DNA from 4 places in the Kitasatospora sp. NPDC101157 genome. Region 1 is predicted to be linked to each of the others. Evidence: riboswitches for the same ligand, from Rfam matches in the RefSeq annotation. Region 1 holds a riboswitch; each other region holds the start of a gene.
What was found. A riboswitch is a leader RNA that binds a small molecule or an ion and turns the genes downstream of it on or off. The one in region 1 is predicted to bind cyclic di-AMP.
Positions count from the first base shown of each region.

Region 2: linked by a shared signal. The riboswitch ahead of ACIRVF_RS22150 (CAP domain-containing protein) and the one ahead of ACIRVF_RS07470 (hypothetical protein) in region 1 are both predicted to bind cyclic di-AMP.
Region 3: linked by a shared signal. The riboswitch ahead of ACIRVF_RS10005 (NlpC/P60 family protein) and the one ahead of ACIRVF_RS07470 (hypothetical protein) in region 1 are both predicted to bind cyclic di-AMP.
Region 4: linked by a shared signal. The riboswitch ahead of ACIRVF_RS06660 (transglycosylase family protein) and the one ahead of ACIRVF_RS07470 (hypothetical protein) in region 1 are both predicted to bind cyclic di-AMP.

Region 1 is NZ_JBIWPL010000003.1:210,228-217,365, forward strand. Features, by position in the region: gene aceB (malate synthase A) at 1-444, opposite strand, end outside; gene ACIRVF_RS07460 (IclR family transcriptional regulator) at 645-1,442, shown strand; gene ACIRVF_RS07465 (hypothetical protein) at 1,629-2,213, shown strand; gene ACIRVF_RS07470 (hypothetical protein) at 2,269-3,702, opposite strand; cyclic di-AMP (ydaO/yuaA leader) riboswitch at 3,705-3,826, opposite strand; gene ACIRVF_RS07475 (esterase/lipase family protein) at 4,082-5,380, opposite strand; gene ACIRVF_RS07480 (MoaF-related domain-containing protein) at 5,605-5,934, shown strand; gene ACIRVF_RS07485 (alpha/beta hydrolase) at 6,011-7,138, opposite strand, start outside.
Region 2 is NZ_JBIWPL010000011.1:19,058-26,195, reverse strand. Features, by position in the region: gene ACIRVF_RS22165 (SGNH/GDSL hydrolase family protein) at 1-1,665, shown strand, start outside; gene ACIRVF_RS22160 (hypothetical protein) at 1,988-2,293, opposite strand; gene ACIRVF_RS22155 (hypothetical protein) at 2,656-3,582, shown strand; cyclic di-AMP (ydaO/yuaA leader) riboswitch at 4,173-4,341, shown strand; gene ACIRVF_RS22150 (CAP domain-containing protein) at 4,344-5,252, shown strand; gene ACIRVF_RS22145 (hypothetical protein) at 5,804-6,463, shown strand; gene ACIRVF_RS22140 (LacI family DNA-binding transcriptional regulator) at 6,523-7,138, shown strand, end outside.
Region 3 is NZ_JBIWPL010000004.1:60,460-67,597, reverse strand. Features, by position in the region: gene ACIRVF_RS10030 (Lrp/AsnC ligand binding domain-containing protein) at 1-62, opposite strand, end outside; gene ACIRVF_RS10025 (rhomboid family intramembrane serine protease) at 105-887, opposite strand; gene ACIRVF_RS10020 (hypothetical protein) at 1,089-1,352, shown strand; gene ACIRVF_RS10015 (NYN domain-containing protein) at 1,665-2,978, shown strand; gene ACIRVF_RS10010 (NlpC/P60 family protein) at 3,189-4,226, shown strand; cyclic di-AMP (ydaO/yuaA leader) riboswitch at 4,566-4,719, shown strand; gene ACIRVF_RS10005 (NlpC/P60 family protein) at 4,730-5,854, shown strand; gene ACIRVF_RS10000 (NlpC/P60 family protein) at 6,080-7,126, shown strand.
Region 4 is NZ_JBIWPL010000003.1:13,847-20,984, forward strand. Features, by position in the region: gene ACIRVF_RS06645 (ATP-binding protein) at 1-102, shown strand, start outside; gene ACIRVF_RS06650 (DUF397 domain-containing protein) at 428-691, opposite strand; gene ACIRVF_RS06655 (hypothetical protein) at 1,250-2,197, shown strand; cyclic di-AMP (ydaO/yuaA leader) riboswitch at 2,660-2,822, shown strand; gene ACIRVF_RS06660 (transglycosylase family protein) at 2,830-4,128, shown strand; gene ACIRVF_RS06665 (LacI family DNA-binding transcriptional regulator) at 4,696-5,715, opposite strand; gene ACIRVF_RS06670 (glycoside hydrolase family 13 protein) at 5,741-7,138, opposite strand, start outside.

The DNA.
Region 1 (7,138 bases):
GCCCTCGAAGGCGTCGATCAGGTTGACCTGGCCGCTGACCACGTTCTCCCAGGTCGGGGAGGTGGCGTCCTCGAAGTCGGCGAGCCAGACCTTGGCTCCGGAGTTGAGCGCGTTGATGACCATCTTGCGGTCGGTGGGGCCGGTGATCTCGACCCGGCGGTCCCGGAGCGCGCGCGGCGCCTCGGCGACCTTCCAGTCCCCGGCCCGGACGTCGGCGGTCTCGGGGAGGAAGTCCAGCGTGCCGGTGCGGGCGATCTCGGCCCGTCGGGTCTTCCGCCTGGCCAGGAGCTCCTGCCGACGCCCTTCGAAGGCGCGATGGAGGCCGACGACGAAGGCGACCGCCTCCGGAGTGAGCACCTCCTCCGCCCGGTGGACGCGCGGACCGGCGACAGTGACGACCGGAGCGGCGGGGGAGGCGCCGACGGGCCCCTGATCTGCAGCCATGAGCAGGACACTCCTAAGACGGTTGAGCCTGGCAAGGGAGCTCCGGTGGGAGCTTCCTCGGGAACTTCCTCGATCGTTACCCGCCTGTCGGCGAGTTCGATTCTGTAAAGTGGAGACTAGTTTCCGCGATACAGAATTTCAACGGTTTGTTGAAGAGGTCGCCGGGACTCTACTCCTCCCCGACAGCGAAGGGAACGCCGGTGGTTGCGACCCCCGACACAGCATCGACGACAGGCGCCGACCGCGCGAGCGGCGGCGTGCAGTCCGTCGAGCGCGCCTTCCAACTCCTGGAGGCGCTGGCCGACTCCGGCGGGGTGGCCACCCTCAGCGAGCTCTCCAGCAGTTCCGGCCTCCCGATGCCGACCATCCACCGACTGGTACGTACCCTCGTCCAGCAGGGTTACGTCCGCCAGGACACCGCGCGCCGCTACACCCTCGGCCCCCGGCTGATCCGCCTCGGCGAGACGGCCGGACGCCTGCTCGGCAGCTGGGCCCGCCCCTACCTGGCCGAGCTCATGGAGGCCACCGGCGAGACCGCCAACCTGGCCGTGCTGGAGGGCGGCGAGGTGGTGTACGTCGGGCAGGTGCAGTCGCGGCGCTCGATGCGGATGTTCACCGAGGTCGGACGGCGGGTGCAGCCGCACTGCACCGGCGTCGGCAAGGCGCTGCTCGCCCAGCTCCCCGAGGACGAGGCGCGCGCGATCCTGGGCCCCAACCCGCTGCCCGCGCACACCGAGTACACCGTGACCGACCCGCAGGAGCTGATGGACCAGCTCGCCGAGGCGCGCGAGCGCGGGTACGTGGTCGACGACCAGGAGCAGGAGATCGGCGTCCGCTGCATCGCGCTCGCGGTACCGGGCGCGCCGACGCCCACCGCCCTGTCGGTGTCCGGCCCGGAGGCCCGGGTCCGGGCACTGGAGGAGCAGGCGGGGGCGTCCGCGCTGGTGCCGGTGATGCACCAGATCGCCTCCCGTCTCGGGCAGGTCCTCGCGCCCTGACGGTCCGTCAGTCGCCGTGACCGGCCTGCTGAGTGGGGAGGCCATCGGATCCCTCCCGCACCGTCCTCCGTTCGACGGACGCGTGGGCGGGTTGCGCCGGGCCCGCGGGGCCGGTGCCACCACCCTGGTGCGGACGCGGCCCGCGCCGGAGCGGGCCGCCGGAGCGCGAGGGAGCGGTGAGCGGCGATGGCACGCGGGCAGGACAGGCGCAGGGAGCTTCGGGTCGGATCCGGTGGGGCGGCGTTCACGGCGGGGACGGCGGCGGGTTGCGCGGTCGCCCTGCTGGCCGCGGGGCCGTCCTGGGCGGCCCCGCGCCCCGCGACCCGGCCGGAGCCGCGGGTCGCGTCGGTGGGAGCGGCCGCCGGGCGGTCCGACTCCGACCTGGAGGTGGTCCGGCAGGATCCGGCGGCCGCGCCGCCCGGCGGCACCACCACGATCCGCGCCTTCGTCGCGAACCGCGGCCCGGACACCACGGGCTCGCCGTTCACGGTGGTCGTCGCCCTGCCGCAGGGCGTGACGCCGCAGGGCCCGTACTTCCCCTCCGACTGCGCGGTACTGGGGGGCGGGCGTACGGTGCGCTGCGTCTTCGGGGCCGGGCTGAAGCAGGGGCGCAGCGCGACCGCGCTCGTCCCGGTGCGGATCTCCCCCGACGTGCCGCTGGGCGTGCTGGAGGGCGGGGCGGTCGAGGTGCACAGTCCGGACGACCGGGACGGAAGCAACAACCGGCAGCCGTTCGACATCGAGGTGGTCGAGACGGCTGCCGGTTCCTGAGAGCGGCTGGTCTGTGGGCTGCGTGCGCTCGGCCTCCGCGGTCAGCGGTCAGCGGTCAGCGGTAGACGCGCACGTAGTCGGCGGCGAAGGTGATCGGGGTGTTCCCCTGCGGCGCCGGGTGGTACTTGCCGGCACCGACGGAGAGGTTGAGGATCAGGTACGCCGAGAAGTCGGCGCCCACGCCCTTGCCGTCCGAGAACACCTTGACGCCGTTGACGTACCAGTCCACCGAGTCGGCGCCGTAGTAGGTGCCGATGGTGACCCACTGGTCCTTGGCGACGGCATTGGCGTCGGTGTAGTAGTCCGCGTTGCCGGGGTTGACGTGGTTGGTCAGCTCCAGCAGGTCCGGGTTGTCGGGGTGGTACTCGAAGGAGTCGACCTCCCCGTTGCCGTTCTTCCAGGTCCACAGGGCGGGCCAGGCGCCGGTGCCCGAGGGCAGCTTGACCCGGGTCTCGGCGTAGTCACCGGTCTTGACCTGGAAGCCCTCGGCGGAGCCCTCGGTGGTCAGGAAGCCGGTGTTCCAGGACTGCCGGCCGTTCTCCAGGGTGGGGCCGCCGGGGGTGGCGGTGAAGGTGGCGACGCCGTTCGCGACGCTGACGTTGTTCTTGTTCAACCAGTCGAGCTTGTTGTCGTCCGGGTTGTGGTTGCCGTACTTGTACGCGGTGCTCTTGTCGCCGACCCACCGTCGGCCCCAGTCGATCGGGCCGTTGAACTCGTCGGACCAGGTCAGCGACTTCCCGGCGATCGGGGAGGCCGGCGCCGGGGTGCTCGGGCTCGCGGTGGCGCTGGGGGTGGAGGTGGCGCTCGGGGCGGAGGTGGCGCTCGGGGCGGACGTGGCGCTCGGGGTGGAGGTGGCGCTCGGGTTCGCGGTCGGCGCCGTGGTGGGCGCGACGGTCGGCGCCGTGGTGGCGGTGGCCGTCGGGGCCGGCTCGGCAGTGGGGGCGGCGGCGGTCGGCGTGGTGGTGGGCGACGGCTTGGCGGTGGAGGTGGCCGTGGGGGCCGGGGTGGGCGTCGACGTCCCGGCGCGGGAGACCACCAGCTGCTGCGAGGGCAGGTTGTGCCAGCCGCCGCCGAGGTCCTGCCAGAAGCCGAACTGGGTGTAGGTCCCGGCGGGCAGGGTGCGCGCGCCGCTGGTGAAGGAGAACCCGCTCGGGCAGAGCTGCACGTTGCCGGCGTTGCCCGGGAAGTCCAGGTTGGTGCCGTGCGCGTCGCGGACGCCCACGCCGACGGTCCTGGCGACGAAGCAGGACGAGGAGTGCAGGCTCAGCGAGGCGGTGGTGGCCTTGCCCGCGACCATGGTGGCGGGGGCGAGCCGGTCCTGGGTGACGGTCGGGCCGGTGGTGGCCTGGGCACCGGCGACGGCCGGCAGCCCGAACAGGCCGGCGCCGCTGATGGCGAGTGCCCCGGTGGCGGCGAGGGCGGCGTTGCGTCCGCGGTGGGACGGACGGGCGTGGCGGGGCGCGCGACGGCGCCCGGCAGGCTGGGGCATGGGAGTCCTCTGCGACGCCTGCGAGGTGAGCTGTCGGATTCGGGCTGCAGTTGCCCGGCCGCCTGCGGAGCGGCTTCACCCCTAGCCGCAGCCCGCACGCTGGTGCGTACGGGCCGGGCGCTGACCTTGGTTCCCCCGCTCCCGTCCGCTGTCGTGCTCGGCTGCCCGCCGACGGGTGGACAGGAATCGGCGTCCCGGCGGCGGAGTCCGCGAGGGCGGACGACCCGTTGCAGGCTAGGCAGGCTGTGCGTGAACGGACAACTCCATCCGGCCGGTTGTCGCGCAGCTCACAGTGGTGTCGATCAACGACGCTGCGTGGCCGCCGAGTTGATCAATCCCGGCGCCGCGGCCGGGGGTTCGCGGGTCGAGGCCCGGAGGTTCAGCCGAGCCAGGCGGCCACCTGGCTCTCGGCCTCCGGCGACCAGGCCAGTTCCAGGTGGTTGAGCCCGCTGAGCAGCCGGGTGCCGCCGACGGTCGTGATGCCGGTGGTGTCCAGGGCGCTCGCGGTGAACACGATGCTGTCGCTGGGACCGCGGTTCTCGTCGAGCACGCCCGGGATGTCGGCCGAGCCGCCCGCGAGGAGATAGGTGGGCACCGGGGCCGGGGTCCCGGCCCGCTGGAGCGGGGCGATCAGCGAGCCCGCGTCGACGGCCGCCTGGATGCCCTGGCCGGAGGTGCAGAAGCCCTGGCCGCCGTAGTACGTGGTCCACCAGTCCTGGGCGGTGGTGTCCACCCCGTAGACGGCGTCCCAGCGGGCGAGCAGCTGTCGCTGGCCCGGATAGCAGTCGCTGCCACCGGTCGGCAGCACTCCCAGGCAGGGCTGGGCGGTGTACGTGCCGTAGCAGGTCATGTACAGGTGCGGGGACGGCGCGTTGGCGGTACCGCCGCAGGCCGGCCAGGTGGCCAGGTCGAAGTCCCAGCCGTGCGCGTAGACGTAGTCGAGCCCGCCGTTCGGCCCGCCGAGGGTGACCAGGCGGCGCACGTCGCCCGCGTACGGCCGCCCCCAGGAGGGGCGCACCGAGGACACGTACGCGCGGGCGGCGACCTCTCCCTTGCTCCAGGCCACCACGTCGACCTGGGGGACGCCGAGCCGGGCCCGGATCAGCGTGATCGCGTCACCGACTGCCTGGGCCTGGAGCAGGTTGTCGCCGTGCTTGTGGGCGAAGCCGACGGCGAACACCCGGTGGCCGCTCCCGGCCAGGTACTGGGCGAGGCCGGTGGACGGGCAGCTCGCGGCGCCGCAGGTGCCCCCCTCCCCCGGGTTCGCCCAGGCGCGGTCGGCGTTGTCGTTGGCGCCGTGGACCAGCAGGACGGGGGTGCCGGTGCCGCCGGCGTCCCAGCCGGAGGCGGAGTAGAGCAGGAAGCGGCCGGAGTACGGCTCGCCGGTGCCGAAGTAGGTGCGGCGGGGGCCGTCCTGATCGCCGCGGCCGTCGGCGGGGAACTGCTCGGTACGGAAGCCGGGGGTGGGGTCGAGGTAGCGCTCGACCTTGGCCCAGCCGTCGCCGGGGGCGGGGAAGGTGGCTTCGAGGGCGAGGGGGGCGGCGGCCGTCCCGGTGGCGGCCGCCGTCGCGGTGGCGGCCGCTCCGGCGGCGGGGGCGCCGAGGAGGAGGGCGGTGAGGGTGAGGAGAAGGGCCGAGAGGGCGGCGGGGACGCGCCGTCGGGTGGGGGTACGTCTCATGGGCGTGGACGGTAGGGCCGGCCCGCGGTCGCGCCCATGTGCCGGCCGCACACCGCGAGCGGCGCGACGGTGGCGGACCGCACCGTGGCGCGGGGCCGCCCGAGTCCGCCCGGTCGGATAAATTGGAACCCTGGCATTTTCCGCGGTGCACAAGTGCGCCGACTCCGGTGTTGCCCGGTCCGTACGGTCCGTCCCACGCTCCCGAGAAGAGGTTCCGCCCCACCATGACCGCGTCCCTGCCCGCCTTCGCCGGCCGTACCTACGTCTTCCGGGTCGACAACGGCGCGGCCTTCCGCAACACGTACTCGGCCGACGGCGCGCGGCTGCGCTGGGAGGGCCTCGGCGAGTCGGCGGGCCAGTGGGAGGACGTGCGGCTGCACGTCGCCGAAATCGCTCCGGGGATCTACTTCGTCAGCTGGACGGAGCAGAGCGGGATCACCGTCAGCCATGTGATGGACCTCAACGCACTGACCGTGCGGGCCTTCTGGACCTTCGAGGGCGAGGGCGGCCGGGTCGGCCAGCTGCACACCGGGACGCTGGAGCGGGTGGCCTGAGCGGTGTGACGACGCGACGAACCCCCCGGGGGCGGTCCCGGGGGTTCCGTGCGTTCCGGTCCGACGGAGTCGTCCGTCAGACGCTCTGGCCCGGCTGGCCCGGCTGGTCCGGGACCTTGAGGTGCTGGGACAGCCACTCCAGCGAGGAGGGCAGCAGTGCGCTCCAGGTCTCGAAGTTGTGGCCGCCGTTCTCCAGCATGCTGTACGAGACCTTCATCGGGCTGTGCACCGCGTCGATGAACGCCTCGGTGTCCTGCTTGTAGTTGCCGTCGCCCTTCTTGGTGCCGGCCAGCAGGAGCGAGACGTTCGGCTGCGGCAGGTTCTTCAGCCGCCACATCAGGTTGGCCTCGTCGCGGCGCTGCCTGCTCCCGCCGAAGAGGTCACCGGTGGTCGGGTCGTCGGCGGCCTCGTAGTACCCGGAGAGGGCGACGGCGGTCGGGAAGACGTCCGGGTGGCGCATGGCCAGCTTGACGGCGCAGTAGCCGCCGGTCGAGTTGCCCATGAAGGCCCAGGCCTTCGGGTCGGTCGAGACCCGGTAGCTCGCCTCGATCGCCGAGGGGACGTCCTTGGTGAAGTACGTGTCGGACTGGGCACCGCCCGGGATGTCCTCGCACTCGGTGTCCTGCGGCAGGGCGGGCGAGGGACGCACCAGGACCATGACGGTCGGCTGCATCCGGCCCTCCTGCAGCAGCTTGAGGGCGGCGCCCGGGTAGTTGAAGCGGGTGATCAGGTTCTCGGCGATTCCTGGGAATCCGGTGCTGACGATCACGGCCGGGAACTGCTTCTGCGCGTACTCCGGCTGGAAGTACTGCGGCGGCAGGTAGACGTACCCCTCGGTCGACAGCCGGCTCTCCTTGCCGTCGATCCGGACCTTGCGGATCTCGCCGGACCGGCTGGGCTCGCGGCCCATTGCGCCGCCGCCCTTCACCGAGGCCCGGCCGATGGTCTCGACCACAAGGCGCCCGGAGGCGTCCGCCTTGTTGTGGATCACCACCGGGCCGGTGCTGCCGGTGCCCAGCAGGTCGTCCCAACTGCTGTAGAACGCGAAGTAGTTGTTGGCCACCAGGCCGAGTGCGGCGAGCACCGCGACCTGGGTGGCGAGCAGCGCGCCTATTCGGCCGAGCACCGCCTGCCAGCTCTTCCTGGCGAGTCTGGGCCACAGCCAGACCGTGCCGACCATCATCACGACCGCAAGCAGTACGGC
Region 2 (7,138 bases), on a different contig from region 1:
TACCGCCTTTGGGAATGGTTCAAGAAGGAGCACATCGACGTCGACTTCGTCGGTCCGTACCAGGGAACCCGTCCTCAGGAATCCCCCAAGCCCCCGCCCGTGCCGCCGTTGCAGGGGGAAGCCCCGCCACCGGCTCAGAGCGTTCCCGTCACCTCGGGCGCGTATGCCCCCGGGGTCGCGAAGGACTTCGACTCCCACCACTTCTCGGTCTGGGGCCGGCAGGCGGCGCAGGACAAAACGCTGATCGCCGAGCAGGTGGCGAAGTACCAGCCCGACCTGCTCCTGGTCGGGCTCGGCTTCAACGACATGGGCTGGTTCGTCAGCGGCCCGGAAGGCACGCTGGACAGTATGCGGACGCTGGTCGACCAGGCCCGCGCCGCCAAACCGGACCTCAACTTCGCCCTGGCCAACGTTCCCCAGCGGACGTCCATCGGCGGCCGGGACGACCTGCCCGTCAACACCACCAAGTACAACAGCATGCTCGCGGCCGCGATCCCGTCGTGGAACAACGACAAGTCCCGCGTTGCCCTGGTCGACTGGGCCGGCAACTACAGCTGCGACACGCATGACTGCCCTGCCGGCTACGACGGGCTGCACCCCAACGCCCTGGGCGAGTACCAGATCGCCCAGGCGTTCGTGCGCACCTTGCACGACAGCTACGGTCTCGGCAGCCAACTGATCGACATTCCCGCGCATGTCCCCGACCGGCCGACGCTCGCGCCGGACACGGTCGAGGTCAGCTCCGGCCCGAGCGGCATCACCCTGAACTGGGAGCCGGTCTTCGGCGCCCGCGGATACACCGTCCGGCACCGGATCAAGGGCTCCGGCACCTGGGACGAGACACCGGTCAAAGCGGCCCGCTTCGACACCACCTGGACCCTCGACGGGTGGGAGTGGGAATACCAGGTCCGTACCGACAACGGTGAGGACGGGAAGTCCGAGTGGTCCCACACGGTCGGTGGTGTCGCACACCCGGAAACCGCCGCGGCCCCCAAGGGAATCGTCACCCGGGCCACCGCCACCGGCGTCGACGTGTCCTGGGACGCGGCGACCGGCCCGTACACCGACACGATCGACCGGTACGAGATCATCACCTGGGACAGGGACACCCCCGGCGCGTTCCTCAACAGCACCGCGGTCAGGGGGAATTCGGCGCACATCGACGGGCTGAGGGAGGGCCATCACTACCTCGTCGCGGTCGCCACCTGGAACGCCGCCGGTGGCGGCATGCCGGGCGTCGCCCGATCCGTCACCGTCGGAGCCGGCACACCTCCGGCACCCACCGGTCTGAAGGTCACCTCCACCGACGCCACTACCGTCCAGCTGTCATGGAACGGGTCCCTGTGGGCCGCCGGTTACCGCGTCTGGATCCGCAACGTCAACGACGACAGCGGGTCCAAGCACGACGGCAGCGGGTTCAAGGCCGACGAGTACGTCACCAACGAGACCAGCCGGGGCATCGCCTACCTCGTCCCCGGCGTCTGGAACTACGAATTCTGCGTCACCGCCATCAACGGCGAAGCGGAATCCGGCAAGTCCAACTGCGTGATCGCACCAAAGCCGTCGGCCCCGGCCCAGACGCCGGCCCCGACGGACCCGAAGAAGGGCGCACCGCCCTCCGCCCTGACCCAGGCCCCGCGCGCGCTGGTCGGAGCGGCCGGGTAAGAGGGGCCGCACTCCGGTGAGGAGGCGGTGGGTGAACGCCGCACCGCCTCCTCACCTGGGCGCCGAGGTTCTTCGGCAAAGATCCGGCGTCGTCGCGGCACGAGCGGACGGGGAGTCTGTTGTGGGCGGACGATCCCCGGCTGTCCGCGCCCGCTGACCAGCCGCGGGTGCCAGCCGCCGTCGGCAGCGGCGGGCACCCGGTGATACCGCACCGACATGTCACGTACGGGGTGTCCGAGCTGCCGGTGGCCTGCTCGGGCCACGCCGCCGTGGCGGCGCGAGGCGGGTGGCTCGCACCGGACGGCAGTCCTGGGAGCGGCGGTCAGTACTCCTCGTCCGGGTAGCCCCAGGTGATGGAGGTCTCGGCGTCCGGGGCGACCTCGGCCACGGCGGCGGCGAAGGAGGTCTCGAAGTACGGCTGCCAGCGCCCGAATCCGCTGATGATGATCGGGTACCTGGCCTCGCCGCTGACGTAGTGCACACCGTTGTCGACGACCGGGCCGTAGCTGATCTGGTCCTCGAAACCCTCGTCGCGCAGCAGGTCACCGACGGCCGAGGAGACCGCCTCGGCCTGCGGGGCGTCGGCGAGCTTGGACACGGTGAAGTGAAGATCGATGTTGACGGACATGCCCGCAGGCTACCGGCCAGGCCGTCTCGGCGCCGTCCTGGTACGGGGCAGGGCCCGTTCCCTCCGGTGTCTTGAAGCCGTAGAGAACGGGCCATTTTGCGGGGCCGCCACGCCGTCCACGTCCGCCCTGACGGACTGTGCGTCGTCGGTGCGGCCGGCCATGGCCGCCGAGACAGGATCGGTCGCGCTGCTCATCGGCAGGCTCGACTGGGACGACATCATCACCCGCGAGTCCGGCAGGGCAGCCGGCACGCCACCGACGCCGCCGCGCCCGATCAGGCCGACGGGCGCGGCCGCTGAACCATATGCCCCTTTGTGGCGTCTTCTGCCCCGGTACCCATCCCGATCAAGGAGATCCCACTGTGAAGGTCCACCCCGTTACCGCTCTGTTCCCGATGCTCGGCCCCGACGAACTCCTCGACCTCGCCCAGGACATCGAGAGCAACGGCCTGACCGAGCCCGTCATCCTGGACGCCGACGGCGTCCTCCTGGACGGCCGCGGACGACTCGCCGCCTGCGAACTGGCCGATGTCGAACCCCGCTTCACCACCTATCAGGGCGACGATCCGGTCTGCCTGATCGTGTCCGCCAACCGCCACCACCCGAACACCACCGCGAGCCAGCACGCCATGATCGCCGCGATGGCACGCTCACTGTCCCCGGGCTCGCTCCCGTCCGACACCGCCCGCTGCGGCATCAACGTCACCCGGCTGTCCATCGCCACCACCGTGCTCGAACACGCCCCCGACCTCGCCGAACAGGTCCGCATCGGCACCCTCGCCCTCAACGCCGCCTACACCGCCGTCCGCAGACGCAAGGCTGACGCCAAGGCCCTCCTCGCCCAGCACGCACGACTGCGACGGCACGCCCCCGACCTCGCCGAGCAGGTCATCGCCGGCCACCTCGCCGTCACCGACGCCACCGCGGCCCTCGACTCCCGACAGGAGGAGGAACACCTCCGCCGGCGCGTCGAGGAGATCGACGCCATCCGCCTCGCCGACGGCGACACCACGCCGGCCTTCGCCCGGACCGTCGAAGCGGGCGATGTCGACTGGCGCCGCGCCCACCAGATGGCCGAGCAGTACCTCGCCCAGCGCCACGACGCCATCCGCCACGTCCAGCACAGCCTGGCCGGCATCGCGGAACTCTGGAGCGCCGTCCAGGATCTCGCCCACCACCCTCGGAGCCCCTACGCCCGGGAGATCCTCAAGGGCCTCACCGGCCCGGCGCGCACCCTCGCCCACCGCCTCATCGCTCTCGAAACCGCTTGCGCGACAGGCACGGCCTGATCTGCACCCCGCCGCCGTTACGGCTGAGACAGGTCCGGAAGTCTTCTGCGGCGGCGGAGAACCAACCCGCCGCCGCTGCCCGTGCATACTCCAACGCGCTCCGACGGACCCCGGGTGCCGCATCTGGCCGGCGGCTCCGCCCCGGTCCAGGGCCCGGCCGCTGATCGGCTCAAACGCCGCTCCACCCGGCTCCGGGCGCTCGCCCACCGACCTGGACGGACCAGGGTCCGAGTTGCCGTGCACGAGGCGGAGACCGAAGGAACGCCGCGCAGCCGTCCATGCGGGCCGTGTCAACGCGAACCCGGGAAGACCGTGGCCCGGCGGGCGACCTCGCCCGACTGCGCCCCAGCACTTCCCGGAACGGCGGCCGTCGCAGCCGGCATCGACGGTCAGGAGAATTGTCCGATTAGGACACTTATGCGATGTTAAATCAGCCAATATGGTATTCCGTCAGTTCTTCGTCGGATGTCCATGTGATCTGCATGATACGAACTTGTGTATTCGGGGTCGGTCTGCCTAGCGTTCAGGCTGTCCGCACCTGCGGACCCTGCCGCCGGGACGCCGAGTCCTGTCCACCGGTCGGCCGGACGTCGAGCAGTGCACCGGGCAGGAGCGGGGGAACCAGGTAGTTCGCCGCGCCCTGCTCGGCCCGTTCACGGACGAGATGGGTGTGGCTAGGGGTGAAGCCGCTACGTGCGGCCGGGCTACCTCACGGCCCGAACCCGACAGCTCACCTCGCAGGCGTCGCAGAGGGACGCCCCATGCTGATTTCAGGTACCGGCCGGCATCGCCGTGCGCGCCGGAGACACACCCAGCGTCTGGCCGCCACCGCCGGGATCGCCGGCGCCGGCCTCATGCTGCCGCTGCTGAGCGCGAGCGGAGCCTCCGCCGCGCCCGGCTCCCACACGCAGGCGAGCCACGCCGGCTGGCAGGAGCACCATCAGCACCGGCACCAGAGCGACTCCGACTATCAGCACCGCCACCAGGCCGGTCCACCCGCCGCTCCGGCCACGCCCGACGCCTCGCACGCCTCGCCGTCGCCGTCCGCCCCGGCCTCCCACGCCCCGGAATCCGCGGCCGCGCGCCCCGGCGGCGAGTCCCAGGGCTTCCATCCGGCCTGGCCCTCTGCTCCGACCCCGGCCCCGGCATCCCACACGTCCGCGCCGTCGTCCCCGTCCGCCCCGGTCACGCACGCCCCCGCCCCCGCGGCCCCACCCGCCACCCCGGCCGCGCAGACCGGTTCGAACTCGGACGCCGTGCAGCAGGTCCTCAATCTGATCAACCGGGCGCGGGCCGCGCAGGGTCTGCCCGCCTACACCATCACGTCGGGGCTGACCAGCAGCGCCGAGGCCCACAACCAGGCGATGGCCGGCGGCTGCGGCATGTCCCACCAGTGCCCGGGCGAGGCCGAGTTGGGGGCACGGGAGACGGCTGCGGGCGTCCAGTGGAACGCCGTCGGGGAGAACATAGGCTACGGCAGCGGGGTCTCCAGCTCGGCCCAGGACATCGCCGCCCTGGCGGTCAGCCTGACCCAGGACATGCTGAACGAGACGCCGCCGGACGACGGCCACCGCAAGAACATCCTCAGCAGCGCATTCACCCACATCGGCATCGCCGTCCACCGGGATGCCAGTGGAACCGTCTGGCTCACCCAGGACTTCTCCAACTGACCCGTCCGTCACGGACGTAGGCCGAGGCCGGACCGACCCCGTCCGGGCGGGTCGGCCGCCTCCGTCCCGCGGGCACCCGGCCCGTGGGACGGAGGCGGCCGGAGGATCAGGACCGCCCTGCGGGCAGGCACGCATCCTCTTCAACTTGTGATTCATCCGTTTACGGCGGATCGCCGGGGTCCCCCCGCCCCGAGATGTGAGCCATTCACGTGTACCAGACTGAGCACACGCACCTGTGCGCCGACAGCCGTGGTGGGGTCGGCGAGCACCGCCCGGGCCGCGGCGATCAGATCGGTCTGGCAGTTGGCGCCCAGCCAACAGACGAAGGCCGGTGGGTCCGGCAGATACTGACCTTGGCGCTTCGAGGTGGGCGTGCGCCGGATCCGGAAGGGCGCGTATCAGCCACAGCCGTCGGTGTGGCTGGGCCGAGAGCGAGCTTCGATGTCGAACCCCCTGTTCGGCGCTGCCGTCCGGGCAACCCAAACCTTTGGCCTTCCCATTGACCCAAACGTTTGGGACCGGCATCCTGATCCCTCGTGAAAGGGGTGTCGATGACTCAAGAATCCTCGCCTGAACTGGAATTGCGTCCTCTCCCGTTACGGCAGACCTACCGGCGGCTGGTCGTCGCAGGTCCGGTGGTCGGCCTCATCCTGCTGCTGGCCGCGGGCCGGGTGGTCATGCGGGCCGCCCTGGACGGCGTCGGCGCCCTGCCGGGCGCGCTCATCGTCGTGCTGGTGGCCGGGTCGGCCGTGGCGTGGCTCGGCCTGTCCAGCCGGCAGCGGTCGCGCCGCCAACGGGTCCGTTACGCCGACGGCCGGCTGACCGTCACCGATCGCCGGGGCCGGGCCGCCTCGGTCCGGCCGACCGCCGCCACCGCCCACCCGGTGCTCGGGTCCAAGGGCGGGTCGGTGCTCCTCGTGGTGTCCGGGACGGCGCAGGAGACCCCGGTGCTGCTGCGCGCCGAGCACTGGGACTGGCAGACCCTGGACGACAAGGTGTTCCGGCCGGCCGGTTTCACCATCGCCGTGGCACCCGAGCGCGACAGCAGGCCACGCGCCCTGCGCACGGCCTACCCGGGTCTGCGGCTGCCGTTCTCCGTCGCCCGGCCGGTCCTGTTCGGGCTCCTGGCCGCCCTCGCCGTCATCGCCGTGATCGCGGTGATCGTCACCCTGGTGTCCCTGCCGTACCTGACGGCGGGCAACGGCTCGTGAACTCCTGACCGTCCCCGAGAATGGGGGAAGGACATCCGGGCGGGGAAGGGGGAGTCGGCATGGCGAGTGAGGGCCGTCCGGCGACGTTGCAGGGCATCGCCGAACAGTTGGGGCTGCACGTGTCGACGGTCTCGCGGGTCCTCAACGGCCCGGCCGGCGAGCGCGGCCGCGCCGCCTCCGAGGCGACCGCCGACCGCATCCGCACGCTCGCCCGGGAGCTCGGGTACCGGCCCAACCCCCACGCCACCAGCCTGCGCACCCGCCGCAGCAACCTGGTCGGCGTGCTGTTCCCGCGCCTGTCGGAGATCGTCGTCGCGACCATCTACGAGGGCGTGGAGGAGGAGGCGGCCCGGCACGGCCTGTCCACCTTCGTCACCAACACCCACGACGACCCCGGGACGCAGCGCGAGCGCCTCACCATGGTGCTCGGCCGCCGGGTGGACGGCGTGATCATCGGTGACGCCCACCTGGACGGTGCCGCGCTGCGCGACCCGGCCCTGCGCGCGGTCCCCTTCGTCCTGGTCAACCGGCGAACCGCGGACGCCCCGGACGCCACCGACCTGACCGCCGTGACCTGTGACGACCACCTGGGCGGGCGGCTGGTGGCCGAGCACCTGCTGGCCCTCGGCCACCGGGACGTCGCGGTCGTCGCCGGAGAGGCCTTCGCGAGCACCG
Region 3 (7,138 bases), on a different contig from region 1:
GCCTCGGCGATCTCCGGGATGCGGTCGACGCTGGTCTTGATCAGGACGATGGCGGTGATCACTGTTCAGGGCTCCTTCGTGGGGTGCGGCCAGCGTATCGGGCCTCAGCCGGGCCGTCTCGGGGGGTGGCCGACGACGGTGCAGGCGTAGAGGAAGCCGGCCGAGAAGCCGATCACGTGCACCAGGTAGGCCACCCCGGGGCCGGCCGAGTGCACCGACCACCACTGCAGGGCGAACCAGAGGCCGAGCACCAGCCAGGCCGGGAAGCGCAGCGGGAGGAAGAGGAGCAGCGGCACCAGGGTGGTCACCCGGGCCCTCGGGTGGAAGCGCAGGTACGCCCCGAGCACGGCGGAGATCGCGCCCGAGGCACCGATCAGGACCCGGGTGGAGTCGGGGGAGTGCGCCTCGGCGAGCGCGAAGCCGTACGAGGCGAGGCTGCCGGCGGCCAGGTAGAAGAGGAGGTACCTGGCCCGGCCGACCCGCCGTTCGACGGTGGGGCCGAAGACGTGGAAGAAGAGCAGGTTGCCCAGCAGGTGCAGCCAGCCGGCGTGCAGGAACAGCCCGGTGAGCGCGGAGACCGCCGGGTGTTTGCCCGGGGTGGGGGAGGCGGGGCAGCCGGGGACCGGGTCCGGGCCGGCGGCCAGTTGCTCGGCGGTGAGCGGGTGGCCGGTCAGCAGCTCGGCGGGGACGGCGCCCCAGCGCTGCTCGTACCGCTGCTCGGCGCAGACCCGGGCCTGGCCGGTGCCGTACAGCGGGTTGAGGCCGGCGGCCGGGCCGAGCAGGAAGACCAGGGTGTTGACCGCGATCAGGGCGTAGGTGACCGCCGCTGCGGGCACCGCCGGGCGGTCTCCCCGCGCTTCCGCGTACTGGGGGGCCGCGAGCGCCATGCGGCCAAGCATCCCTCCGCGCGCGGCAGGTGACACGGCGGTTTACGGCAAGTGGACCAGCCGCCGTGTTCCGGCAACCGGTGGTCGGGGTGGTTGCCCCAGGCAATAGGCTTGGGCCGGGCAATCCCGTCTCCCGCCGCCGACGCCGGGGCTCCGGGGGGAGCGCCTAGCCCACCCAGGGACCAGCCGAGAGGATCCCCGATGACCGTCCCCGCACTGACCGCCGAGACGCGCTGGCGCTGCACGCTGTGCGGCAACCTCACCCGCTTCGACGTGACCCGCACCGCGCGGGTGACCGAGTTCCTGCACTTCGACCTGGCCGGGGAGTCCAAGGTCGAGGAGACCGAGGTGCACAGCGAGACGATCGAGTCGGTGCGCTGCCGCTGGTGCAACGCCGTGGACCAGGTCGAGCTGGTGGCCCGCCCGGGCGCCGAGGGCGCGGAGGCCCCCGCCGAGCAGGGCTGACCCCGCCGGTGGCGGTGGGCGGTGCGCGACGCGGCCGTCCACCGCACGGGACAATACAGACAAGACGCACGGAGCGTGACGACAGGGGCGGCCGCGGGCCGCACCCGCTGGACCAGGATCGGAGCCGAGGACGTGGTGGACGCAGCGAGGGAGCCCGGCGAAGCGCAGGGGCTTCAGCCCGCTGCGCAGGCACCGGAGCAGGCCGCCGGGGCGGTCCCGTCCGAGACCGCCGCGGCGGAGGAAGCCGCCGGTTCCGGCGCTGCGGGCTCCGACACCGCCGGCTCCGGCCCCGCCGGTGCCGCCGCGGAACGCGTGGTCGAGAAGCTGGACCGGCCGCTGCCGGAGGGGGTGCGCCGGCGCGTGGTCGGGCTGGCCTCCGACGCGCTGGGCGGGTTGCCACCCGCGGAACTGCCGCAGAGCCTGCGCCAGTACGTCAAGTTCACCCCGGTCCGGCGGGCCAAGTACGCGGCCACCGCGCTGGCGGCGGCGCTGGAGTCCGAGCCGGCCTTCCGGGTGCGGATAGCGGAGCGGCTGCGGCTGGGCCAGCCGGACCTGGTGAAGGCGCTGGAGTCGGGCACCGTCCCCGGCGCCGCCGATCCGATGGACGTCGCGGCCGCCGCCTACCTGGTGCGCTCGGCAGGCTGGAGCCGACTGGTCACCGAGGCCGGCGAGGAGGCCGAGCGGGCCGGCGCCGAGGACGCGGCGGCGGAGGCAACCCGGCTGGTGGAGAAGCTGCAGGCCGAGCTGGCCGAGGTGCGGGCCGCGGCGCGGGCGGACCTGGACCGGCAGCGCGCGGAGTTCGAGGGCGTCCGGCGGGAGGTCGAGTCGCTGCGCAAGAAGGTGCGGTCGCTGGAGAGCGACACCCGCCGGGCGCAGGCCGAGACCCGGCGGGTGACCGGGGAGCTGGAGGCCGCGAAGGCGCAGGCCGCGGGCGAGCGCAGTGCGGCCGAGGGCGAGGCCCGACGGCTGCGGCACCGGGTGTCCGAGCTGGAGACCGCCGCCGAGCAGGGCCGCCGGTCGGCCCGCGAGGGGCGCAGCGTCGAGGACATGCGGCTGCGGCTGCTGCTGGACACCGTGCTGCAGTCGGCGCAGGGACTTCAGCGCGAGCTGGCGCTGCCGGTCTCCCAGATCCGCCCGGCGGACCTGGTGGAGGCGGTGGTCCCGGGGGCGGCCTCGCCGCACGACGTGGCCCGGCGCGGTCTGGCCGAGGACGATCCGGCGCTGCTGGACCAGCTGCTGGCGATCCCGCAGGTGCACCTGGTGGTGGACGGCTACAACGTGACCAAGACCGGGTACCCGACGCTGCCGCTGGAGCAGCAGCGGATCCGGCTGCTGGGCGGTCTGGCGATGCTGGCCCAGCGCACCCAGGCGGAGGTCACCTGTGTGTTCGACGGGCAGGACCTGGACGTGCCGGTCATCATGGCGCCGCCGCGCGGGGTGCGGGTACGGTTCAGCCGGACCGGGGAGACCGCGGACGAGCTGATCCGCCGTCTGGTCCGGGCCGAGCCGCAGGGCCGTCCGGTGGTGGTGGTGTCCACCGACCGGGAGGTCGCGGAGGGCGTGCGGAAGGCGGGTGCGCGCCCGGTGGCCTCGGTGCTGCTGCTGAACCGGCTCGCCCGTCCCTGATCCGGGCCGGTGGCCGTGACCCCTGGTCAGTGCCCTTTTCGGGCGCTTTCCGTGGTGGTGTGCGGATCCGGTGAAGCCGGCGTGGGAAGCGGAGTTCACGCCTTCGGGGGAGTGGCAAAACGGATAGATCTTCACTAGGGTCTGGCGTCAAACCTATTTTCCGGAACCTCACCCGAACAGGTGAGTCCATTGGAAGAAGGAGCCGGTCACTTGGCCTCCCACCGCCGTCCCAAGCAGCCGAGCCGCGCGCGGGTCTCCGTGCTCACCGCTGCCGCTGCGACCGCGGTCGCCCTCTCCGCCCAGGTGGCCGCGCACGCCGCGCCGCAGCCGAACACGTCCGACGTCAAGGCGCAGATCGACCAGCTCCAGCAGGAGCAGGAGCAGGCGGCGGAGAAGTACAACGGCGCCAAGGAGCGGGCCGACCAGCTCCGCAAGCAGGCCGACCAGCTGCAGGACCAGGTGGCCCGCAGTCAGGACCAGATGAGCCAGCTGCAGACCGGGCTGGCCCAGGTCGCGGGCGAGCAGTACCGCACCGGGGGCATCGACCCGTCCGTCCAGCTGATGCTCTCCTCCGACCCGTCCGGCTACCTGGACAAGGCGTCGAGCGTCCAGCAGGCCAGCCAGAGCCAGACCGAGGCGCTCAAGGGGCTGCTCGACCAGCAGCGCCGGCTGGACCAGGAGAAGGCCGAGGCGGCCGCCGTGCTGGCCTCGCTGGACTCCACCACCAAGGACCTCAACCAGGCCAAGTCGGACGTCAACCAGAAGCTGAAGGCCGCGCAGGACCTGCTGAACTCGCTCAGCGCCACCGAGCGGGCCGCGCTGAAGGCCCAGCAGCAGCAGGACGACCGCGCCTCGCGCGGCGCGGCCCGGGTCGACCTCAGCAGCCTGCCGCCGGCCAGCGGCTACGCGGCCGTGGCCGTGGCCAAGGCGATGAGCAAGCAGGGCTCGCCGTACGTGTGGGGCGCCACCGGGCCGAGCACCTTCGACTGCTCGGGCCTGATGCTCTGGTCGTACGCCCAGGCCGGCGTCTCGCTGCCGCGCACCTCGCAGGAGCAGGGCGACGTCGGCACCCGGGTGCCCTCGCTGGACCAGGCCCAGCCGGGCGACCTGGTGATCTACGGCAGCGACCGGCACCACGTCGGGATGTACATCGGCAACGGCATGGTGGTCCACGCGCCGCACACCGGTGACGTGGTGAAGGTGATGAAGGCCGACGCGATGCCGATCAACACGATCCGCCGGGTCTGACGGCCCGACACCCTCCTCGGGGCCCGACTCCGGCCCTGTGATACGCGCCACCTCCCGATCGGGGGTGGCGCTTCGGGTTTTGCCCGCTACCGGCCAACCGATGAGTGTTGATCAGCTTTGCGTACAGCGGCGATCACGATCAGTCATTTTCACAAGAGAACATGGGTAATCTTCCGTCTTTTTTCTGACAAGGATTTGAACGGATCACGGTTCAGTTACTAGGGTCGTGCCCCGAACCACCGCACTGTCGATCACCCAGCCTGGGTGGCGGCGGTGGTTTCCGTCGAGTTCGCGAAACAGCGGGGCAGGTCGAAGCGACTGCCCGACAGGGGAGCCCAGTGGTCGGGGGCGCTGCGGAGCGGAGCCGGGGAACCACGTTCCTCCGGGGTGAATCGGCGCCAGGTCGGCCGTTGGTGAGGCCGTGAGGCGTCGTAGGGCATGCTTCCGGCCCGAACCCGTCAGCTCACCCGGTAGGCGGAGGTAGGAAGAAGGAGTCCGCCTTCGTGGCGTCCCATCGTCGTCCCAAGCCAGCCAGCCGCGCTCGTGTCTCGATCCTGACCGGTTTCGCCGCCGCGGCCGTCGCCCTCTCCGCGCAGACCGGCGCGCACGCCGACCCGCAGCCGACCAAGGAGCAGGTCAAGGAGCAGGTCGACCAGCTCAACGAGCAGGCCGAGCAGGCGACCGAGAAGTACAACGCGGCGCAGGAGAAGCAGCAGGAGCTGGAGAAGCAGGTCTCCGGCCTGCAGGACCAGGTGGCCCGTCAGCAGGCGCAGGTGACCGACCTGCAGGGCGGCCTCGCCGAGATCGCCGGCGAGCAGTACCGGAACGGGGGCATATCCCCGACCGTCCAGCTGATGCTCTCCTCCAGCCCGGACAACTTCCTCAACCAGGCCGGGGCGCTGAACCAGGCCGGTGACACCCAGAAGAACCAGCTGAAGCAGCTCCAGGAGCAGCAGCGCAAGCTCGACCAGGACCGTACCGAGGCCCAGGGCAAGCTCGCCGAGCTGGAGTCCACGACCACGCAGCTGAAGGCGTCCAAGGAGGACGTCCAGAACAAGCTGAAGGCCGCCCAGGACCTGCTCAACACGCTGACCGAGCAGGAGCGCCAGGCGATCAAGGCGGCCGAGGAGAAGGCCGCCGCCGACGCCAAGGCCAAGGCGGACGCCGCCGCGCAGGCCTCCCAGTCGGGCTCCGGTGACCGCGCCTCGCGTGACAGCGGCCGCTCCGACCTCGGCTCGGGCTCCTCGAACGCGCCGGTCAAGATCGCCCCGGGCAGCTCGCACGGTGCCGCCGCGCTGGCCGCCGCCGCCACCAAGGTCGGCAGCCCGTACGTCTGGGGCGCCACCGGCCCCAGCTCCTTCGACTGCTCCGGCCTGATGGTCTGGGCGTTCAACCAGGCCAACGTGTCGCTGCCGCGCACCTCGCAGGAGCAGGCCGGCGCCGGTACCCGGATCGGCACGGACCTCTCCCAGGCCCAGCCCGGCGACCTGCTGATCTTCTACAGCGACGCCCACCACGTCGGCATCTACGCGGGCAACGGCCAGGTGCTGCACGCGCCCAAGCCGGGCGCGTCGGTGCGCTACGAGGCCGTCTCCAACATGCCGCTGGCTTCCATCGTGCGGGTCTGATCCCCGCCCGGTCCGACGGGCCCGGTCCTCCACCACGGAGGGCCGGGCCTGCGGCTTTTCCGGCGACGCGCTCTGGTGTCCGAATAAGGGTCAAATATTCGGGTCGGGAGGGGTTTGGACTCACTTGCCCGGACTCGCTAACGTCTGCCACCGGACTCCCGCTCGACGGCCGCCCACCGGGGCGCGGCCGCGGGGCCGCGCCGCAGGACTGGAGCCGCTGCCGCCATGCCCGTGCACCGCCGTTCCCAACTGCTCGTCCGTGCGCTGGTACTGACCGCTGCCGCCACCACGGCCCTGGGTGTGGCGACCGGCGGCAGCGCCCAGGCCGCCCCCGGGGCGCCGGACAAGCCCGACCGCAAGGACGTCAAGGCGCAGGTCGAGCAGCTGTACGACGAGGCCGAACAGGCCTCGGAGAAGTACAACGCCGCTCAGGAGGCGCAGAAGCGGCTCCTGAACGAGACCGCGAACCTGCAGGGCGAGGTCGCCGCCGCCCAGGACCAGCTCAACCAGCTGCGCGGAGACCTGGCCACGGTGGCCGGGGCCGAGTACCGGGGCGGCGGGATGGCCCAGACCGCCCAGCTGATGCTCTCCAGCGACCCCGAGGCCTACCTCGCCCGCGCCCGTACCCTCGGCCAGGCCGCCGAGCGGCAGCAGGAGACCCTGCACGAGCTGGTCACCCGTCAGCGCAGGCTCGACCAGCGCCGCACGGAGACCGCGGCCAAGCTCGCCGAGCTGGACCAGGCCCGCCGCTCGCTGGCCGAGAACAAGCAGCAGATCCAGCAGCGGCTGGCCGCGGCGCAGAAGCTGCTGAACGGTCTGGGCGCCGCGGAGCGGGCCAGGATGGCCGTCCAGGACGCCCGGGAGGCCGAGCAGCGCGCCACCCGCGGCACCGACCGGCTGGACCTCGGAACCACCCCGCCCGCCTCCGAGCGCGGAGCGGCCGCGCTGGCCGCCGCGGTGCGGATGATCGGCTCGCCCTACGTCTACGGATCCACCGGACCCCGTGCCTTCGACTGTTCCGGTCTGATGTACTACAGCTGGCGGCAGGCCGGAGTGACCCTGCCGCGGACCTCGCAGGCCCAGGCGTACGCCGGGCAGCGGATCAGCCTCTCCGAAGCACGGCCGGGAGACCTGGTGATCTTCTACCGGGACATGCACCACGTCGGGATGTACGCCGGCGGCGGGGTGATGGTGCACGCCCCCTACCCGGGCGCCAAGGTCCGCTACGAGAGCGTCAACTCGATGCCGGTCTCGGGGGTGGTCCGGCTCTGAGCGCGACGCCTT
Region 4 (7,138 bases), 200 kb from region 1:
CTCGACGGCGCCGGGCTCGACTGCGGCCCCCTGGACGGCCGCCAGCTGGACAAGCTGGACGGACGAGTCGAAGTCGGTGGACGGCACCGGCGCTCGGCCTAGCGCCGCAGGGCGCACGGCCGGCCGAGGGACGACCCGGGAGGACCACGCCCCGGGCCCTTCAGCCAGGCCCCCGCGCCGGTCCGGACCGCGGTCCCGGCACCGGCTCCCCGCACCGGACACCCGGGCTCCGGAGGAAGCGGGCAGCCCGCGGGAGCACCCGCGGCACCCCGGCAGGCCCCGCCGCACGGTCCACCACGGGACCGGACGGGAGCGGGACGGGCCCCGGGCAAGGACAGAGGCCGTCGTGACGGGCCCCCGGGCAAAGACAAAGGCCGTCGTGGTGTCAGCACCCACGACGGCCCCCCGATGGTGGAGCAGCAGCCGGTCAGACCGCCAGGTGGTCGAACTCCCCGTCCTTGGCCCCCAGCAGCAGGGCGGCGATCTCCGCCCGGGTGTAGATGAGCGCCGGACCGTCCGGGAAGCGCGAGTTGCGCATCGCGACGTCGCCGCCCGGCAAGGCCGCGAACTCGACACAGTTGCCCTGGGAGTTGCTGTGCCGGCTCTTCTGCCAGACCACCCCCTGGAGGTCGGCGGCGGCCATCCCGTTGTAGGTGTGGTTCGAGCCGTGCTTGTCCTGCGAGTCGTGCATAGAAGTCTCCCGAAGAGCTCCGGAGTTGTCGTCCAGCGCGGCGCCCCGGCACCCGCCGAACGAGAGGACCGGCCCCGTACCGGTCCGGCGCAACGCCTCACTTGACGCGATGATAGCTGCAGTGCACGTGCATCAGCACGGGACATTGCAGGTGCACGAGGGCTTTTACCGGTCGCCCCGAACTCTTCACGGCCCCTTCTCCTGACGGTACGTAAACGGACATAGCCGATGGAATCGTCGGTTCGTCCATAACCGGCCGTGAGCATCCCCCCGCTAAATGTTGATCTTCGAATGCCGGGAGTCGCACCGTCGTGACCCTCCGTCAGGCCACCTCCGGGCTGTGAGACATCTCACGCACCCCGGATGCAACGCGCCGCCCCACCGGACACGTCAGGGCAACAATGCGGGCCCTGGCGGACATGGGGCGAGGAATGTCCGGATTGTAGGCAAACCGCCCGGACCGGCAGGGCGGCGACACGGCCTCCGCACCACGACCACCCGAAACCCGTACGGCAGCCGACTGCAGGCCTGACGGGCCGATGTCCTACGATCTCCGGCATGAGCACCGCAGCCATCCCGGGCGCGCCACTGCCCGTCCGCACTCCAGGCTCCCGTGCGCGGGGGCGCCACCGCCGCCCCGAGCGCCCCGAGATCCGCACCGGCTCGCCGGCCCTGGTGCTCGCCGTGCCCGCGACCGCGGGGCCCGAGTCCCGTTCGGTCGTCGAGGAGCTGCTGTCGATCGTCCGCAGCGAGCACGCCGGCGTCCAGGCCGCGGTCGGCTACCTCCCGGCCGACGGCGCCGGGGACGGCGGCTCCGAGGACCGCACCGTCGCGGAGCTGCTGGCGGCGGCCGCCGAGGCCGGACTGCCGACGCCCGTCGTGGTGCCCCTGGTGCCCGGCCCGCACGGCTTCCTGACCGGGCTTCACGCCCTCGCCGCCGAGTACGGCGCGACCGTCACCGACGCCCTCGGCCCGCACCCGCTGCTCGCCGAGGCCGTCCACGTGCGGCTGTCCGAGGCCGGACTGGCCCGGGCCGACCGGGCCCGGCTGTTCGCCATCGCGACCGCCGCCGACGGCGTCGTGCTGACCACCGTGGGCGGCGAGGACGCGGCCGCCGCGGCCGGCATCACCGGCGTGCTGCTGGCCGCCCGACTGGCCGTCCCGGTCGTGGCCGCGGCGCTCGACGTGCCCGGCTCGGTCGCCGGGGCCGTCAACCACCTCAAGGAGACCGGTTCCGAGCGCCCGGCGCTGGCCCCGCTCGTCATCGGCCCGGAGGCGGACTCCGAACTGCTCGCCACGGCCGCCGAGGAGACCGGCTGCCCGTCGGCGGCGCCGCTGGGCGCGTACCCGACCGTCGGCCAGCTGATCGCCTCCACCTACCTGGCCGCGCTGCCGACGCCGTCGGCGGAGGAGCTGGCCGAGGCCGAGGCGGAGGCCGCCACCGCCGGGGCCGGGGAGGGCTCCCGGCGCGCCCACGCGGCCGCTCAGGGGCCCGTGGAGGGCTGACGGAACCCCGCGGCCACCCGTCGCCGCACCCGTACCACCGAGGGCCCGGAACGACCGCGTTCCGGGCCCTTTCCGTTTGTTCTGTTTGCCCCGCAGGAGAGTTACGCGGGCATTGCCATGCAATGTCCGTTCTGGTGCCTTTTGTCGATGAATAGTCGGCGCATCATCGGGCGCTCGGGTTCGGGACGCTCCCCCGGCCCGGCGAGCGCGCCCCCTCCACAATTCAACGCCCCGTCACCTCACTTCTGAGGCGGAGCCAGTTTTGGGAATTCATCGCAGAATTGCCGGAAAACGATCATTTCCGATCATGGAATTCAAGCCGCTCGACCCTTTCCCGTAAACCGTGATGCTCATCACAGGTATTTGCAGTTCGAACTTAAGTCTGCTTAACGTGCTCCCCGTTCGTGACCACACGGACCCAGTTCATCCGCGACGCCGAGTCCTGCCGTCGGATGTCCTGGCAGCGCGAAAACGCATCACGGCAGGAGCGGGGGAACCACAGGTAAGTCGCCCCGGACCGCTTCCCGGAAACGGTCCTGGGCTAGGGGTGAAGCCGTGCCACAGCGCGGCCGGGCAACTCCAGCCCGAATCCGACAGCTCACCTCGCAGGCGTGGGAGAGGACCGCGTCTTCATGCTGCCTTCCAACGGCAACCGCCTGTCCAGCCGCACCCGTCGCGTGATCGCCGCCCTCGGCGTGGCGGGCGTCGGCCTCACCGTCCCCTGCCTCACCACCGGCACCGCCAACGCCGCCTCCGTCGCCACCTGGGACAAGGTCGCCCAGTGCGAGAGCGGCGGCAACTGGAGCATCAACACCGGCAACGGCTTCTACGGCGGCCTGCAGTTCAGCTCCAGCACCTGGGCCGCCTTCGGCGGCACCGCGTTCGCCCCGCAGGCCAACCTCGCCACCAAGGACCAGCAGATCGCCGTCGCCGAGAAGGTCCTCGCCTCGCAGGGCCCCGGCGCCTGGCCGGTCTGCTCCGTCCAGGCCGGTCTGACCCAGGGCGGTGCCCCGGCCGCCGTCGACACCTCGACGACCGCCAAGCCCGCCGCCAAGCCGGCCCAGACCCCGGCCCCGGCCCCGGCCGCGACGTCCGCCAAGCCGTCCGCGCCCGCCCAGGCCCAGGCCTCCGGTGACTCCGCCTCGGCCTCCGCCAAGTCCGCCACCGGCAACTCGGCGAAGCAGCGCCCGGCCCAGGCCCGGACCGGCGACTACACCGTCGTCGAGGGCGACTGGCTGTCCTCCATCGCCGCCAAGCACAACGTCCAGGGCGGCTGGCAGCACCTGTACGAGCTCAACCGCAGCACCCTCACCGAGGGCCCGGACAGCATCTACCCGGGCCAGCAGCTGACCTTCGGTGACGGCACCGCGGCCCAGGCCGACCAGTCCTCCACCGCCACCAAGTCCGGCTCGGACTTCAGCTGGTTCGACCGCTCGCAGAAGTCCGGCCAGGCCTCGAACGGCGGTTCCGTGGACGCCAAGCCGATCGCCCAGAGCACGGCCCCGGCCGCCAAGCCCGCCTCGAAGCCGGCCGCCCCGGCGCAGACCCAGGCCCCGGCCCAGACCGCCACCGGCAGCATGGCCGCCGCGGTCGCCTTCGCCGAGTCGAAGGTCGGCCAGGCGTACGTCTACGGTGGTACCGGCAACGGTGGTTGGGACTGCTCCGGACTGACCCAGGCCGCGCTGCGCGCCGCGGGCATCAACATCCCGCGCGTCGCCGCCGACCAGGCCGCCGCCAGCACCCACGTGTCGCTGGACAGCCTCCAGCCGGGCGACCTGCTCTTCTGGTCGAACAACGGTCAGGACTCCGGCGTCTACCACGTCGCCATCTACGTCGGCGGCGGCCAGTACGTCGAGGCCGCCAACCCGAGCTCGGGCGTCCGGCTCCAGACCATCGCCAACTGGGCCCCGGACTTCGCCGGCCGGGTCTGAGCACCGCTCACGCCGAACAGCTGACAGGAAACGGCTGACGGACGACAACTGACGGACGACAGATAATGGATAACAGATTTCATCATCTGTCACCTGTCACCCGACAGCCGTCCGTCCTCACCCGTCAGCCCTCGCCCGACCGCCCCCGGGGAAGAGCCCGCTCGCTCCTCCCCGGGGCGTCGGCGTACCCGGACGACCGGACCCCCCAGCCCCCCCGGTTCCGCATGGTCAAACTCCCCCGCAGCGGGCATCCTGCTGCTCCGCAGCCGAGGAGGAGTCACCATGGCCCAGGTCACCGTCACGATCGATGCGAACCTCGCGATCGACGCGATGCTGCTCTCCGGTACCAAGAACCCCCAGGACGCCGTCGAACGGGTACTGCGCGACTACCTGGCCCGCGGCCGCCGCACCGAGACCCGGACCGGCGACGCGGCCGACGGCCGGCGGGTCCCCACCGACCGCCGGAACGTCCAGGGGGGGCTGACCGGCCGCCGAACGCCGACCGGCCCCGGAGAGCAACCGCCCTCCGGGGCCCGTCAGTCGGCCCGTTCCCGCCGACCGGCCGGCTCAGCGTGCGCAGGCCCCCGTGGAGCCCCGCATCACCAGCTCCGGCTGGAACATGAACTCCCCGCGCTGGGCGGCGTTCCCGCCGACCTCCTCCAGCAGCGCGTCCACCGCCGCCGTCGCCATCGCCTCGACCGGCTGGCGGATCGTGGTCAACGGCGGCTCGGTGAAGGCGATCAGCGGCGAGTCGTCGAAGCCGACCACCGAGACGTCGTGCGGCACCGACAGCCCGCGCTGCCGCACCGCCCGGATCGCCCCGAGCGCCATCATGTCGCTGCCGCAGACGATCGCCGTGCAACCCTTGTCGAGCAGCGCTCCGGCCGCCGCGTGCCCGCCCTCCACGCTGAACAGCGTGTGGTGGACGAGGCCTTCCGCCTCCTCCTGCCCGAGCCCGAGCACCTCGCGCATCGCCGCCGTGAAGCCCTCGATCTTGCGCAGCACCGGCACGTACCGCCGCTGCCCGACCGCCAGGCCGATCCGCTCGTGCCCGAGTTCCGCCAGGTGCTGGACGGCCATCCACATCGCGGACCGGTCGTCCGGCGAGATGAACGGCGCGTCGATCTTCTCGCTGAAGCCGTTGATCAGCACGAACGGCACCCCGCGCCCGGCCAGCCGGGCGTAACGGTCGTGGTCCGCCGTGGAGTCGGCGTGCAGCCCGGAGACGAAGACGATGCCCGCCACGCCCCGGTCGACCAGCATCTCGACCAGTTCGTCCTCGGTGGACCCGCCCGGGGTCTGGGTGCACAGCACCGGCGTGAAGCCGTGCCGGCTGAGCACCTGCTCGATCACCTGCGCCAGCGCGGGGAAGATCGGGTTGCTCAACTCCGGCGTGATCAGCCCGATCAGCCCGGCACTGCGCTGGCGCAGCCGGGTCGGCCGCTCGTAGCCGAGCACGTCAAGCGCCGCCAGGACGGTCTGCCTGGTGGCGGCGGAGACGTTCGCCTTGCCGTTGAGCACGCGGGAGACGGTGGCTTCGCTGACCCCCGCCTGTGCCGCGATGTCTGAGAGTCGCGCCGTAGTCACGGTCCCAGAGCCTATTGCAACCACGTCAGACCGCCCACCAGCCGGTGGCGTCCGGAGCGAGCACCGTCTCGCCGCCGTCCACCACGAGTTCGGTCGAGGCGAGCAGCAGTCGGCCCGGGGCCGCGATCCGCACCGGCTCGCCGGTGGTGTTCACCGTGCAGACGAAGGAGCCGCGCCGGAAGAGGAGGGTGCCCTCGGGGCCGTCCAGCCACTCGACCTCGGTGCCGGCGCCCAGGTCGGGCTGCGCCCGTCGGACGGCCAGCGCGCTGCGGTAGAGCTCCAGGGTGGAGGACGGGTCGCCGGTCTGCGCCTCGACACTCAGCTCGGCCCACTCGGCCGGCTGCGGCAGCCAGGACGGTCCGCCCGCGACCGGCCCGAAGCCGTACGGGGCCTCGCTGCCGGACCACGGGATCGGGACGCGGCAGCCGTCGCGGTAGCCGTCCTGGCCGGCCTGGCGGAAGAAGGACGGGTCCTGGCGGACCTCGTCCGGGAGGTCGGTGACGTCCGGCAGGCCGAGCTCCTCGCCCTGGTAGACGTACGCGGAGCCGGGCAGCGCGAGCATCAGCAGGGTGGCGGCGCGGGCGCGGCGCAGGCCGAGCGCGCGGTCGCCGGGGGTGCGGATCTGGGTGCCCAGGCCGGGCTCGTTGGCGAACCGGGTGGCGTGCCGGGTGACGTCGTGGTTGGACAGCACCCAGGTGGTGGGGGCGTCGACGGGGCGCATCGAGTCGAGCGAGAGGTCGATCACCTCGCGCAGCGCGGCGGCGTCCCAATCGGTGCCCAGGTACTGGAAGTTGAAGGCCTGGTGCAGCTCGTCGGGGCGGACGTAGTTGGCGGTGCGCTGGACGGTCGGGGTCCAGGCCTCGGCGACGCCGATGCGCTGCCCCGGGTACTCGTCGAGGATCCGGCGCCAGCTGCGGTAGATCTCGTGCACGCCGTCCTGGTCGAAGAACGGCATGACGTCGTTGCCGAGCAGCTTGAGCTGGTCTGCGCCGCCGATGTCGGGCAGCCCTGGGGCCTTGACCAGGCCGTGGGCGACGTCGATGCGGAAGCCGTCCACGCCCATGTCCAGCCAGAACCGCAGGATCGAGCGGAACTCGTCGGCGACGGCCGGGTTCTCCCAGTTGAAGTCGGGCTGCTCCGGGGCGAACAGGTGCAGGTACCAGTCGCCGGGGGTGCCGTCCGGGTTCTCGGTGCGGGTCCAGGCCGGGCCGCCGAAGATGGACTCCCAGTCGTTGGGCGGCAGTTCACCCTCCTCCCCCTTGCCGGGGCGGAAGTGGTAGCGCTCGCGCAGCGGGGAGCCGGGGCCCTCGCGAAGGGCGCGCTGGAACCACTCGTGCTGGTCCGAGGAGTGGTTGGGGACGAGGTCGACGATGATCCGCAGGCCCAGCTGGTGGGCGTCGCGGATCAGCGCGTCGGCGTCCAG